DNA from 3 places in the Nocardia sp. XZ_19_369 genome. Region 2 is predicted to be linked to each of the others. Evidence: riboswitches for the same ligand, from Rfam matches in the RefSeq annotation. Region 2 holds a riboswitch; each other region holds the start of a gene.
The links. A riboswitch is a leader RNA that binds a small molecule or an ion and turns the genes downstream of it on or off. The one in region 2 is predicted to bind cobalamin.
Positions count from the first base shown of each region.

Region 1: another riboswitch for cobalamin. It lies ahead of IBX18_RS20875 (iron ABC transporter permease); the one in region 2 lies ahead of IBX18_RS11670 (CbtB-domain containing protein).
Region 3: another riboswitch for cobalamin. It lies ahead of IBX18_RS32800 (ABC transporter substrate-binding protein); the one in region 2 lies ahead of IBX18_RS11670 (CbtB-domain containing protein).

Region 1 is NZ_JACVED010000005.1:428,708-432,118, forward strand. Features, by position in the region: gene IBX18_RS20865 (ABC transporter substrate-binding protein) at 1-364, opposite strand, end outside; gene IBX18_RS20870 (ABC transporter ATP-binding protein) at 399-1,115, opposite strand; gene IBX18_RS20875 (iron ABC transporter permease) at 1,247-2,278, opposite strand; cobalamin riboswitch at 2,362-2,493, opposite strand; gene IBX18_RS20880 (alpha/beta fold hydrolase) at 2,559-3,411, shown strand, end outside.
Region 2 is NZ_JACVED010000003.1:7,851-11,261, reverse strand. Features, by position in the region: gene IBX18_RS11685 (A/G-specific adenine glycosylase) at 1-85, shown strand, start outside; gene IBX18_RS11680 (alpha/beta fold hydrolase) at 108-854, opposite strand; gene mhuD (mycobilin-forming heme oxygenase MhuD) at 949-1,263, shown strand; cobalamin riboswitch at 1,335-1,500, shown strand; gene IBX18_RS11670 (CbtB-domain containing protein) at 1,566-1,760, shown strand; gene IBX18_RS11665 (CbtA family protein) at 1,751-2,584, shown strand; gene IBX18_RS11660 (hypothetical protein) at 2,620-3,111, shown strand; gene IBX18_RS11655 (OsmC family peroxiredoxin) at 3,186-3,411, opposite strand, start outside.
Region 3 is NZ_JACVED010000009.1:495,834-499,244, reverse strand. Features, by position in the region: gene IBX18_RS32800 (ABC transporter substrate-binding protein) at 1-1,408, opposite strand, end outside; cobalamin riboswitch at 1,425-1,629, opposite strand; gene IBX18_RS32795 (hypothetical protein) at 1,685-2,380, shown strand; gene IBX18_RS32790 (MFS transporter) at 2,350-3,411, opposite strand, start outside.

The DNA of each region.
Region 1 (3,411 bases), on a different contig from region 2:
CATAGCCGTAGCTCCAGCCCGCGACCATCACGTCGGGTCCCTGCGCGAGCACGGTCTCGCGTGAAGGGTATTCGGGCGCAACAGACTTCAGCTGATCGACAACCGGTCCGTAGTGCCTGCGCAACGTATCGGTGTCGCGCTGCACACTCGACACCGCGACCACCTGATCCTGCGCTCCGAGTGCGAGCGCCATCGAGATCAGATTCCCGTCGTTGACGAACATTCGTTGCGCGGGAGCCGGAAACCGCACGTCCACATCGCAATTCCGGATCGTGAGATCCCCGGACGCCGTGTTCTCCGCACTGCATCCGGCCACCGTCGCGGCCAGTGTGACCGCAACCAACATTCGCAGAGTGTGCTTCATAGATTCGCCTCTCAAGGTATTCAACGGTTCGAGTTCATAGCGTCGCCTCGCGGGGCGTGATCAACAGGTGGGGTTCGCCGGTGTCGGGATGGGGGACGCGGAGGGCGCGGACGCCGAACACCGCGTCGACCACCTCGGGAGCCAGGGCGACGGTCGGCGCGGCGAGGGAGTGGGCGGTGCCGTTGTGTAGCACCAGGATTCGGTCGCAGTAGCGGTCCGCCAGGGTCAGATCGTGCAGCGCCATGATGACGGTTCGTTGCAGGGTGCGCGTCAGCGCGAGGAGTTCGAGTCGGTGGGTGATGTCCAGGTGATTCGTCGGTTCGTCCAGCAGCAGCACCGGGGTGTTCTGCACGAGCGCGCGGGCGAGCAGCACTCGTTGGCGTTCACCGCCGGAGAGTCGATGCACCGGTCGGTCGGCGAATCCGGTGAGATCCACCGTGGCCAACGCCTCTTGGACAGCCTGCTGTTCGAGCGGCGAGCCGGCACCCCATGGCGGCAGGTACGGGGTGAGTCCCAGCGCCACCACCTCGCCGGCGCGCAGGTCAGCCGGTGGGCGCTCGTCCTGTGCGACCATCGCAACCGTGCGGGCCCGCCGGCGCGACGACATCGCGTGCAGCACTTCGCCATCCACCGTTACCCGACCACGCACCGGCCGCCGCACCCCCGCGAGAGTCTGCAACAGCGTCGACTTCCCTGCGCCGTTCGGTCCGACGATCCCGATCGTCTCGCCGGGCTGGATCGCGAAGCTCACGTCGGAGACCACGGTCCGGCGCCCAGCTGCGCATGCGAGCCCGTGCACTTTCAATGCTCCAGCGTTACCAGTGGTTTCGACGCTGTCGCGCGCAGAGCTAGTGGTGCTGGTGATGGCGATGTTGTTACCGCTCATGACTCTCCGAACCGATAACGCCGTCGCCCCATCAGAATCAGGAAGGTGGGGGCGCCGATGAGTCCGGTCAGCACGCCGACGGGGATCTCGATGGGGCGAACCACGATTCGAGTGGCGGCATCGGCCACGACGAGGAACAGCGCACCGCAGAGCGCACAGGCGGGTAACAGATTGCGGTGACGCGGACCGACCAGCAGACGGGCCGCGTGCGGGACAACCAGCCCGACGAAGCCGATACCACCGGAGACCGCCACGAGCACGCCGACCAGCACCGCGAGCAACACGAACAGCGCAATGCGGAGCTCTTTGACGGGAACGCCCAGTGAGGCGGCGGTATCGCCGCCGACGGTCAGCGCGTCGAGCCAGCCACTCGCACCTAGCAGCGCGACAGCCGCGACCACTACCACGCTCAGCGGCAACGCGATTCGCGTCCAGTCGGCGCCCGCGAGGCTGCCGAGCAACCAGAACAGCACCGCCTGGGCGTGCGAAGGATCCGGACGACGGAAGATGAGGTAGCTGCTCAACGCGGCGAACCCGGAGCTGAGCACGGTGCCGGTGAGCACCAGCCGCAACGGCGTCAGCCCGCCCTGCAGCACCGCGATCAGGAACACCAGCCCCGCCGCGACGAACGCACCGACCAGCGCCCCACCGGACAACGCCCACACCCCGGCCCCGGCGAACAACCCGGAGGTGATGACCGCAGCCGCGCCGACCCCCGCACCTGACGAAACCCCGAGCAGGTACGGGTCGGCCAGCGGATTACGCACCAGGGTCTGCATGGCCGCGCCCGCCAGCGCCAGCCCCGCGCCGACGATCGCGGCGAGCACAGTTCGCGGCACCCGCAGCTGCCACACGATGGTGTCCAAGCCGAAGTCGGTCGGCGCCTGCCCGGTCACCCGGTGTTGCAGCACCGTCAATACCGAAGAGACGGGCAAGGTTTCCGCGCCGAAGCCGGTGGCGAGAATCATCGCGCAGATCAGTAAGGCCCCGAGGGCAGGGAAGATGATCGCCGCACGGACACGAGTCATGCCGCCACCCCGCCAGCGCTGGGTTCCGGCATGCGCCGAGCGCGCATGATTCGGTGGTGCTCCACAGGCAAGTCGCGGCCTCTCCAGAGTTGTCCCGGCAGGGGAGGTCTGACTTTCGCCGTGAGGGCGATCACAGTGGCGCGACCGTTCCGGAATTACACCGGATTCCCGCACCCGCCGAGGTTGACGGCAGGACTCTACCGTTCGGTCGGGTTCGCGGCGCCGCGGGGGCAAGGTGTGGAATGGCGACAGTCCACATTCTTTACCTACAGTGGGACAGATGTCGCCGTTCGATGACCGGCACCCGTCCACTGTCGCGGACTGGGACGACGCGCGACGCAAAGCCCGGCTACGGGACACCAGCCTGTGGCACGAGTGGAAGACGTTGCGCCGGACCAGGTCCGCGGTGCTGCGGGTGGTCGTACTGCTGGCCGCCGTACTGGTCGTCTTCGCCCAGTACCTCACCTACGACGTAGAACCCGAACAGGTACGACTCGCCCGCACCGACCCCGCGATCCTGCCCGTCGCCGCCCCGGCCGATCCCGAAGACTGGGACACGGTGGTGGTCGACATGGTCGGGCTCGGCGGCCTGGACGCCAGCGCGACCGCCGCCGCCCTGCCCGCGCTGCGCGGGATGGGCGTGGTCTGGGCCATCCGCTACGACAACGAAGGTATCGACACCAAGGTCATCGCCGACCTGATCGTGCGCGCCACCGAGCTGTCCGGCTTGAAGAACATCGTGCTGGTCGGGCACAGCATGGGCGGGGTGATCGCGTTGGAGGTCGCCAAACACATCCACCTCGACAGCGACCGCCACCTGGCCGGGGTGATCCTGGACTGCACGCCGGTGGACCTGAACGCGGTCCGCCCGGAGAGCCGCGGCCGCGGCGAGGACATGGTGCGCTGGATGCGCTGGCTGCCCGGCGCGCGAGAAAGCCGCCTGCTGCGGCTGGCCGTGGAAACCTATGCGCGCCGCGACCGTTTCGTCTCGTACGGCGGCGATGGCCGACCGCCCGGCATCCGCTTCGGCCGGCTGCGTGTGGTGATGGGCGAGGTGTTGCGGGAGAAGATCTTTTCGCGCAACGCGGCGAGCAACGGGCTGATCGAGGTGCAGTTCACCGCGATCGTGGCGG
Region 2 (3,411 bases):
GGACTCGCTGCTGGTCGACGGGCTGATCGAGCAGACCGTCGACGGCCTGTTCGCCCTCGCCGGCGAAGGCGGCAACGCCCCCTGACCGTGTGCGGCTGTGCTGAGCGCTACGGGTTGAGGACGCGGCGGAGGAAGCGTTCGACCTCGGCGCGGTAGTGCTCGGGTTGGTCGTCGTGCACGAGATGGGCTGCGCCCGTGACGAGTATGTGCTCGGCGTCGGGGTGGACTTCGGCCATCTGACGCATCTGGCCGGGCGGGGTGATGGTGTGCTCGCCCTCCAGTAGCAGGGCGGGCACGCGGATGGCGTGCCACTGCGGCCAGAAGTCGCGACTGCCCCATTCCTCGGAGATGTCGCGGAAGGTCGCGACCGAGCCGTGCAGCCGGTAGCCGTCCGGGCCGTGCTCGAACGAGTTGAGGAAGTACCGACCGGCGACCGGCCCGAAGAACTTCAGCACCGCCGCCGCGTCCGGAAACGGTTGCGGCCACGCCTCGATCATCGCCGCCCAGTTCGCCGCCGTGCGGCCGGTGAAATCCGGGGCGATGTCCTCGATCACCAGCGCGCGCACCCGCTCGGGGTGCGTCGCGGCGAAGACCCAGCCGTGCAGCGCGCCCATCGAATGCCCGATCACCACCATGGGCTCGGTGATGCCCGCGGTGGCGGCGGTCAGGTCGGCGACGAAGGCCTCGGTGGTCAGTTCGGCAGGCGCCGGTCTGCCGTGGCCCGCGGCATCGAAGGTGTAGACGTGGCCGTAGTCGCGCAGCCAGTCCAGTTGGTCGTGCCAGGTCCGGGCGCTGCCCATCAGCCCGTGCAGCAGCAGGATCGGCACCCCCGCTCCACCTTCGTCGTGCAACACCCCGCCGATTCTGCCGGGTCTGCGCGCGGCGTGCGCACTTCCCCCGGATACGGCCCATACCGAGCGGCCGCTCGCGGGTCGTATTGTCGAGGCCATGGCTGTTGTGAAGATCAACGCGATCGAGGTTCCCGAGGGCGCAGGCCCCGAGTTGGAGAAGCGGTTCGCCCACCGTGCGCACGCGGTCGAGGGTTCGCCCGGTTTCCTCGGCTTCCAGTTGCTCCGGCCGGTCGCCGGGGATAACCGGTACTTCGTTGTCACCCAGTGGGATTCGGAAGAGTCGTTCGCGGCCTGGCGGGACGGGCCCGCGCGCGAGGCGCACGCGGGTGAGCGGCAGAAGCCGGTCTCCACGGGTGCTTCGCTGCTCGAATTCGAGGTGGTCCTCGACGTGGCCGCGAAGCCCGCGAGCTGACGTAGTTCAGGGATGGCCGGGCGGGCTGACCTGCCCGGCGACTCGCCCGACGGCGGGGCGCGGTCCGCGCTGGTCATATTGACGTCGGGTGCCTCCAGGTGTCACAGTTCGAAGGACAAAACGCGAGGGTGATGCGGTAATCCGGTGCGATTCCGGAGCGGTCGCGCCACTGTGTTCCATGCATCGAGCTCCTGGGTGCCGGACAGCCAGACACCGGCACTCTCGCCCCCATTCGACGACGGGACGCTGAAAGCGCTGTGGAGGACGGATGTCCGACCTCGCGCATCCCTAGGAGGACTCGCATGGCCATCGCGCATTCGCCGAGCCGGGCAACCGATTCACTCGCCACTGTGCTCGTCACGGTAGGTGTCGTTCTTCTCGCATTGCTCACGCTGTACCTGGTCGGCTTCGACCAGGGCGTCATCTCGCGCAGCGGGATGTATCTGCATGAGCTGATGCACGACGGACGTCACCTGCTGGGGCTTCCGTGCCACTGAGCTCACCCACCCCGCCGACTCCGTCGGCTGCCGTCCCCCTGGTCGGTTCCCTCAAGACCCTTCTACTGCGCGGACTACTGGCAGGCTTGATCGCGGGCTTGCTGGCCGCATCGGTCGGCTACTTCGTCGGCGAGCCGAAGGTCGACGCCGCCATCGCCATCGAGGAAGCCGGTTCCGCCGCGGATCATCCGCACGGCGCGGAACCGGAGGCGAGCGGCGGACATTCGCACGGCGACGCGGAAGAACCACTGGTCAGCCGCGCCGGGCAGAAGGCGGGACAGTTCCTCGCCCTCGGCCTGGCCGGCCTGGCGCTCGGCGCGATCTTCGCCTCGGTCGCGCACTTCGCGCGGCGCTACACGACGTTCTCCGGGCCGAAACTCGCACTGGCGCTTGGTCTCGGTGGCTGGGCCGCGATCGTCGCGGTGCCGTTCTTCAAATACCCGGCGAACCCACCCGCGGTCGGCGATCCGGACACGATCAACCAGCGCACCCTGCTGTGGTTGGCGGCGGTGCTGCTCGGCCTGGTGGCGGTCGGTGTCGGCGTGTACGTCTACAAGGTGCTGCGCGGGCGGCTGAGCATGCTGCGGCTGATCGCCGGACTCGCCGCGTTAGTTCTCGTCACGGCGGTGGGCTACATCCTGCTGCCCGGCGTCGACGAGGTGAAGGCGGACTTCCCGGCCAGCCTGCTGTGGCAGTTCCGGGTGGCGTCGCTGGCGCAGACCGCGACGCTGTGGGCCTGCCTGGCCCTCGGCTTCGCCGCGCTCACCGAATTCGCCACGCGCACTGATACTCCGGTACGAGAGTCGATCGCTACCGCGGGCTGATCCGCATCCAGAAGAAGAGGGGCAGTGTCGGTGTCATGACCGACACCGCCCTTTCTCTTTGGCCCGCACCGCTTCGCTCGGGTGCGCCCGTCGAGCCGCCACGCGCCATCCGTATCGCCTACCTCGGCATGGTCGTCGCACTGCTCGCCGGGGTCGCCGAGGCGATTGTTCGGATTGCCGCACTGCTCGAACGCGAAGAGGTCGACGTGGCGAGCATGGCGACGGGTCTCGCCGTGCGGCTGGGCATCTATCTGGTGGTGCTGCTGGTCGCCATCCGGATGACGCACGGCGCCCGCTGGGCCCGGCTGGTACTGACCTTCGGGATCGGCGTGATCGGCCTGCTGTCACTGGTCATCGAACCGCTGGCCGCGCTGCTGTCCGCCGACAAGTTCGGCGACCTGTTCGCGAATATCACCGTCGAATCCGCGACCATCGGCCTGTTCCGCGTCATTCACATCGTCGCGGTCCTGGTCGCCATCCCCGCGATGTACCGCCCCGAAGCCCGTCGCTTCTTTCGCCGGGCCTGAGCATTTCGCATAATCACATGGCTTTCCGCACACCAGCCGGTGTGCGAAAAACCATGCGGCGGTGCGAGTGCCAACTACGCCAGGGCCGCGTCGAGCAGGATGTGGTCGACGCCCGCGAGGGCCTTGCTCACCGGGCAGCCCGCCTTGGCGGCCTCGGCCGCGGCGGCGAAGGCATCGGCGTCGATGCCGGAGACCTTGCCGCGGACGGTCAGCTTGATGCCCGAGATCCGGAAGCCACCGGCCGGGTCGGGGCCGAGGGTCACGTCGGCGGTGACGTCCAGGCTCTCCGGGGTGCCGCCC
Region 3 (3,411 bases), on a different contig from region 2:
GGCGGCGTTGCGGGTCCATCGCGGCGCGCGCCTCGGCGAACTTCGCGTCCCACCCAGGCCGCCGCCAGCCGGTGCCGTTGCTGGGTGAGGTGCTGGTCATGGTCTGGCCGTAGAAGTAATCGAGACTGTAGTTCCACCAACCGATGTGCGACAGCGGTGCTTTACCGCTGACCTGGGAGAAGTAGGTGTCCGCGGGCACCGATTCGAGCCGGATGTTGATCCCGGCAGCCTTCGCGTGCTCGGCGAACAATGTCGCGGAGTCGAGCATGCCCGGCGAGCCGTCGGCGGTCGGCAGCGTGACCGTCAGATTCTCTTTGCCCGCCTCCCGCAACAGCTCTCGCGCGCGCTGCGGGTCATAGGTCCGCTGCGGCAGACCGTCGTGGTAGAAGGGCGTACCCTTGCCGTAGACGTCGTTGCCGATCTCGGCGTAGCCGTAATACACGGAATCGACCATGGCCTGGCGGTTCACGGCGAGACGCATGGCCTGCCGGACCCGCACGTCGTCGAACGGCGGTGTGTCCACCCGCATCTGGAACGCGCCCATCAGGCCGGCGGGCGGGACCACCACGGTCGTACCGGGGTCGCGCTCCAGGGTGCGCGCTTGCAAGTACGAGATCTCGTGCACCACATCGGCTTCCCCGGACAGGAAGGCATTGACCCGTGCCTCGGTCTCCGCGATCTGGATGATCTCCACCTCGTCGAGCAGGGGCCGTCCGTCCCAGTATCGGTCGTTGCGCCGCAACAGTGTTCGGTCGCCGGGCGACCACCGCTGCAAGGCGAACGGACCGGTGCCCACCGGCAGCGATGATCCATCGATGGTGCCGGTGCCCTCCTTCACGATGTAGCAGTACCAGCCCGCCAGCACCGAACCGAAGTCGGCCAGCGGCGTTTTCATCGTCACCAGCACACCGAGATCGCCGTCGGCGCGGGTGCGCGACATGTCGATGTTGGCCAGATCGCCGGACGACTTCTTGGCGGGGTCGAGCATCCGCTCGAAACTCCACAGCACATCCCGCGCCGTCAACGGCGAGCCGTCGCTGAACACCACGCCACGGCGCAGCGTGATCCGCCACTGGCTGCCGTCGGCATTGGGCTCCAACGACTCCGCCAGCCGATAGCGCAACGTCAGGTCGTTGTTGTAGGCGACGAGCTTGTCCCACACGTTCTTCGACACCGCGCCACCCGCCGAACTACCGGCCTCGTGCGGATCGAGCACGTCCGCGCTCGCCGACCGCCCCGCGATCACCGACCGCAGGCGTCCGCCCGCTCGCGGTGGTCCATCCGGCGCCGCTGGGCCGCCTTCGGTGCCGCAACCCGCGAGCAGGCCGCCCAGCGCGAGCGCACCCGCGCTCCCGAGCAGAAAGGAACGGCGACCGAGCCCGGGCCGCACCGCTGTGTACTTGTCCATTGCCATCCTCGTGGGTGAGTTCCCGGTACCACGGCGCAGGTATCCTGGCTCCCGGATCAACGCTCCCCGCCGGTCTTCCAGCCTGGGTAGGCCGTGACCATGAATCGGCGGATCGCTCCTCGGTGACAGTTGCGGGACAGCCCCGGATTCGCACCGGTGTTCCCTACGCCGGATTCAGACCATACCGTCTGCTATTCCTGACGCCGACGAGCAGCCGGATTGCGGTACGTTCGGGTATCCGGGATACGCCGGTCGGCAACCCTGGATGATAGGCGGATGCTCCCCACCGACCAGCTGGCTCAGGCAGACCGTCGCCCAGCGGTGATCGACACGCCCCTCGGCACCGTCGAGTTCTCCGTCACGCTCGCGGCGGATGTGCTACCGGCGGAGTCGAATACCCTGTGGCGCTTGGCGAATGGTTCCCATCTGCATCGCTGGCGGCACCGGACCGCAACGGTCGATCTGCTGATCGGCGGCATCGATGTCAAGCCCTGGGACGACGGCCCACCGGTCCCCGTGTGGGCCGGAATCTGGCAGGTGCAGGCGCGCGCCGAGGTGTCCGGACTGGTCGTCTCGGCCGCGCTGACCGACCTGCCCGCCGATGCGTACGGCGGCCAGGACTCCGGCGAATGCCTCGCGGCGGTGAGTGTCGAGAACGAGCACTTCATGGTGTCGATCGGCGGCCCGGATGCGGAGCTGCTCGCAATGCAGGCCGCGGACGGTCGGCTGATGCCCGTCAGGTGGGCGCGGCTGTTGTCGACCGGCTCGGACGACAGCACCGATTACGGTGTGCGATATGCAGATCCGGCCGGAATCGCGTGGCATCTCCCCGGCTTGGCCGCAGGGGAAGTGGCCCGGCTGTGCATCGCGTCCGCTTGGTGTCCCCGCGACGACGACCGACCCGCAGCCTGGTATGCGGTCGATATCCCGCTCGACACCGCCTACCTCCACCTCATTGCCGAGTCGACCTGATCGGCCGCACCGCGTTTACCGAATCCGCTGCGGCGCAGCAATACCGGTGTCAGCAGGAACAGTCCGGCAGCGAGTACCGCGACGGCCAGCATGGCACCGCGCAGCCCGACGGCGTCGGCCCAGAGTCCGACATAGACCGGCCCGAGCAGGAATCCGAGGTAGGACACCATCGTGACGATCGATGTCGCGCGGCCGCGGCGGGCCTCGTCGACGTTGCGCGAGACCACGGCCAGCAGCGTCGGGAACAGCACCGCGGTCCCGGCCGCGGCCACCGCGAGACCGGCTGCGGCGACGAAAAGTGTTGGCGCCGAGGCGATGAGGACGGTGCCGACCGCGGTGGCCGCAGCTCCGGCGAGTAGTACGGTGCGGGACATATCGGCCCGCACGCCGCCGACGGCGAACCGCGTGAGCGCGACCGTGCCCGCGAACACGGCGGGCGCGACCGCGCTCGATCCCGGCCCGGTGTGCAGTTCGGCCTCGGCGAAGACCGCGCTCCAACTCTGATGCGCGTTCTCGCTGGCGAAGGCCAGCGCGCCGAGTGCCCCGATGAGTACGAAAGGAGCGATCCGCCATCGGTGGGAGTCGGCGAAATCTGTTGCGGTGCAGTCCTCGTAGTCCTCCGGTATGTCGCGGCCCGGCAGCATCCGGAACGTGGCGGCACCGGTCACCATCGAGGCGATGGCGACCACGACAAAGGGGACCGCGAGCGGAAGTTCGGCCGCGGCAGCCAATCCGGTGGCAAGACTGCCGAGCACCACCAGGCTGGAGAACGCGCCATGGGCCCGGGTGATGACGGGGCGACTCGCGCTCCGCTCCGCCCGTCCGGCCACCGCGTTGATGGCCACGTCGGCCGCTCCGCTGGTCGCCCCGACGAACGCCAGCCCGATGCACAGGCTCACCAGATCCCGGGCGGTCAGCGCCAATCCGGCACCCACGCCACCCAGCGCGCCGATGGCCACCGACGCGACCCGCAATCCCCATCGATCCAACGCTCGACCCGCCAGCAGCATCGCGGGCAGCGCGCCCGCACC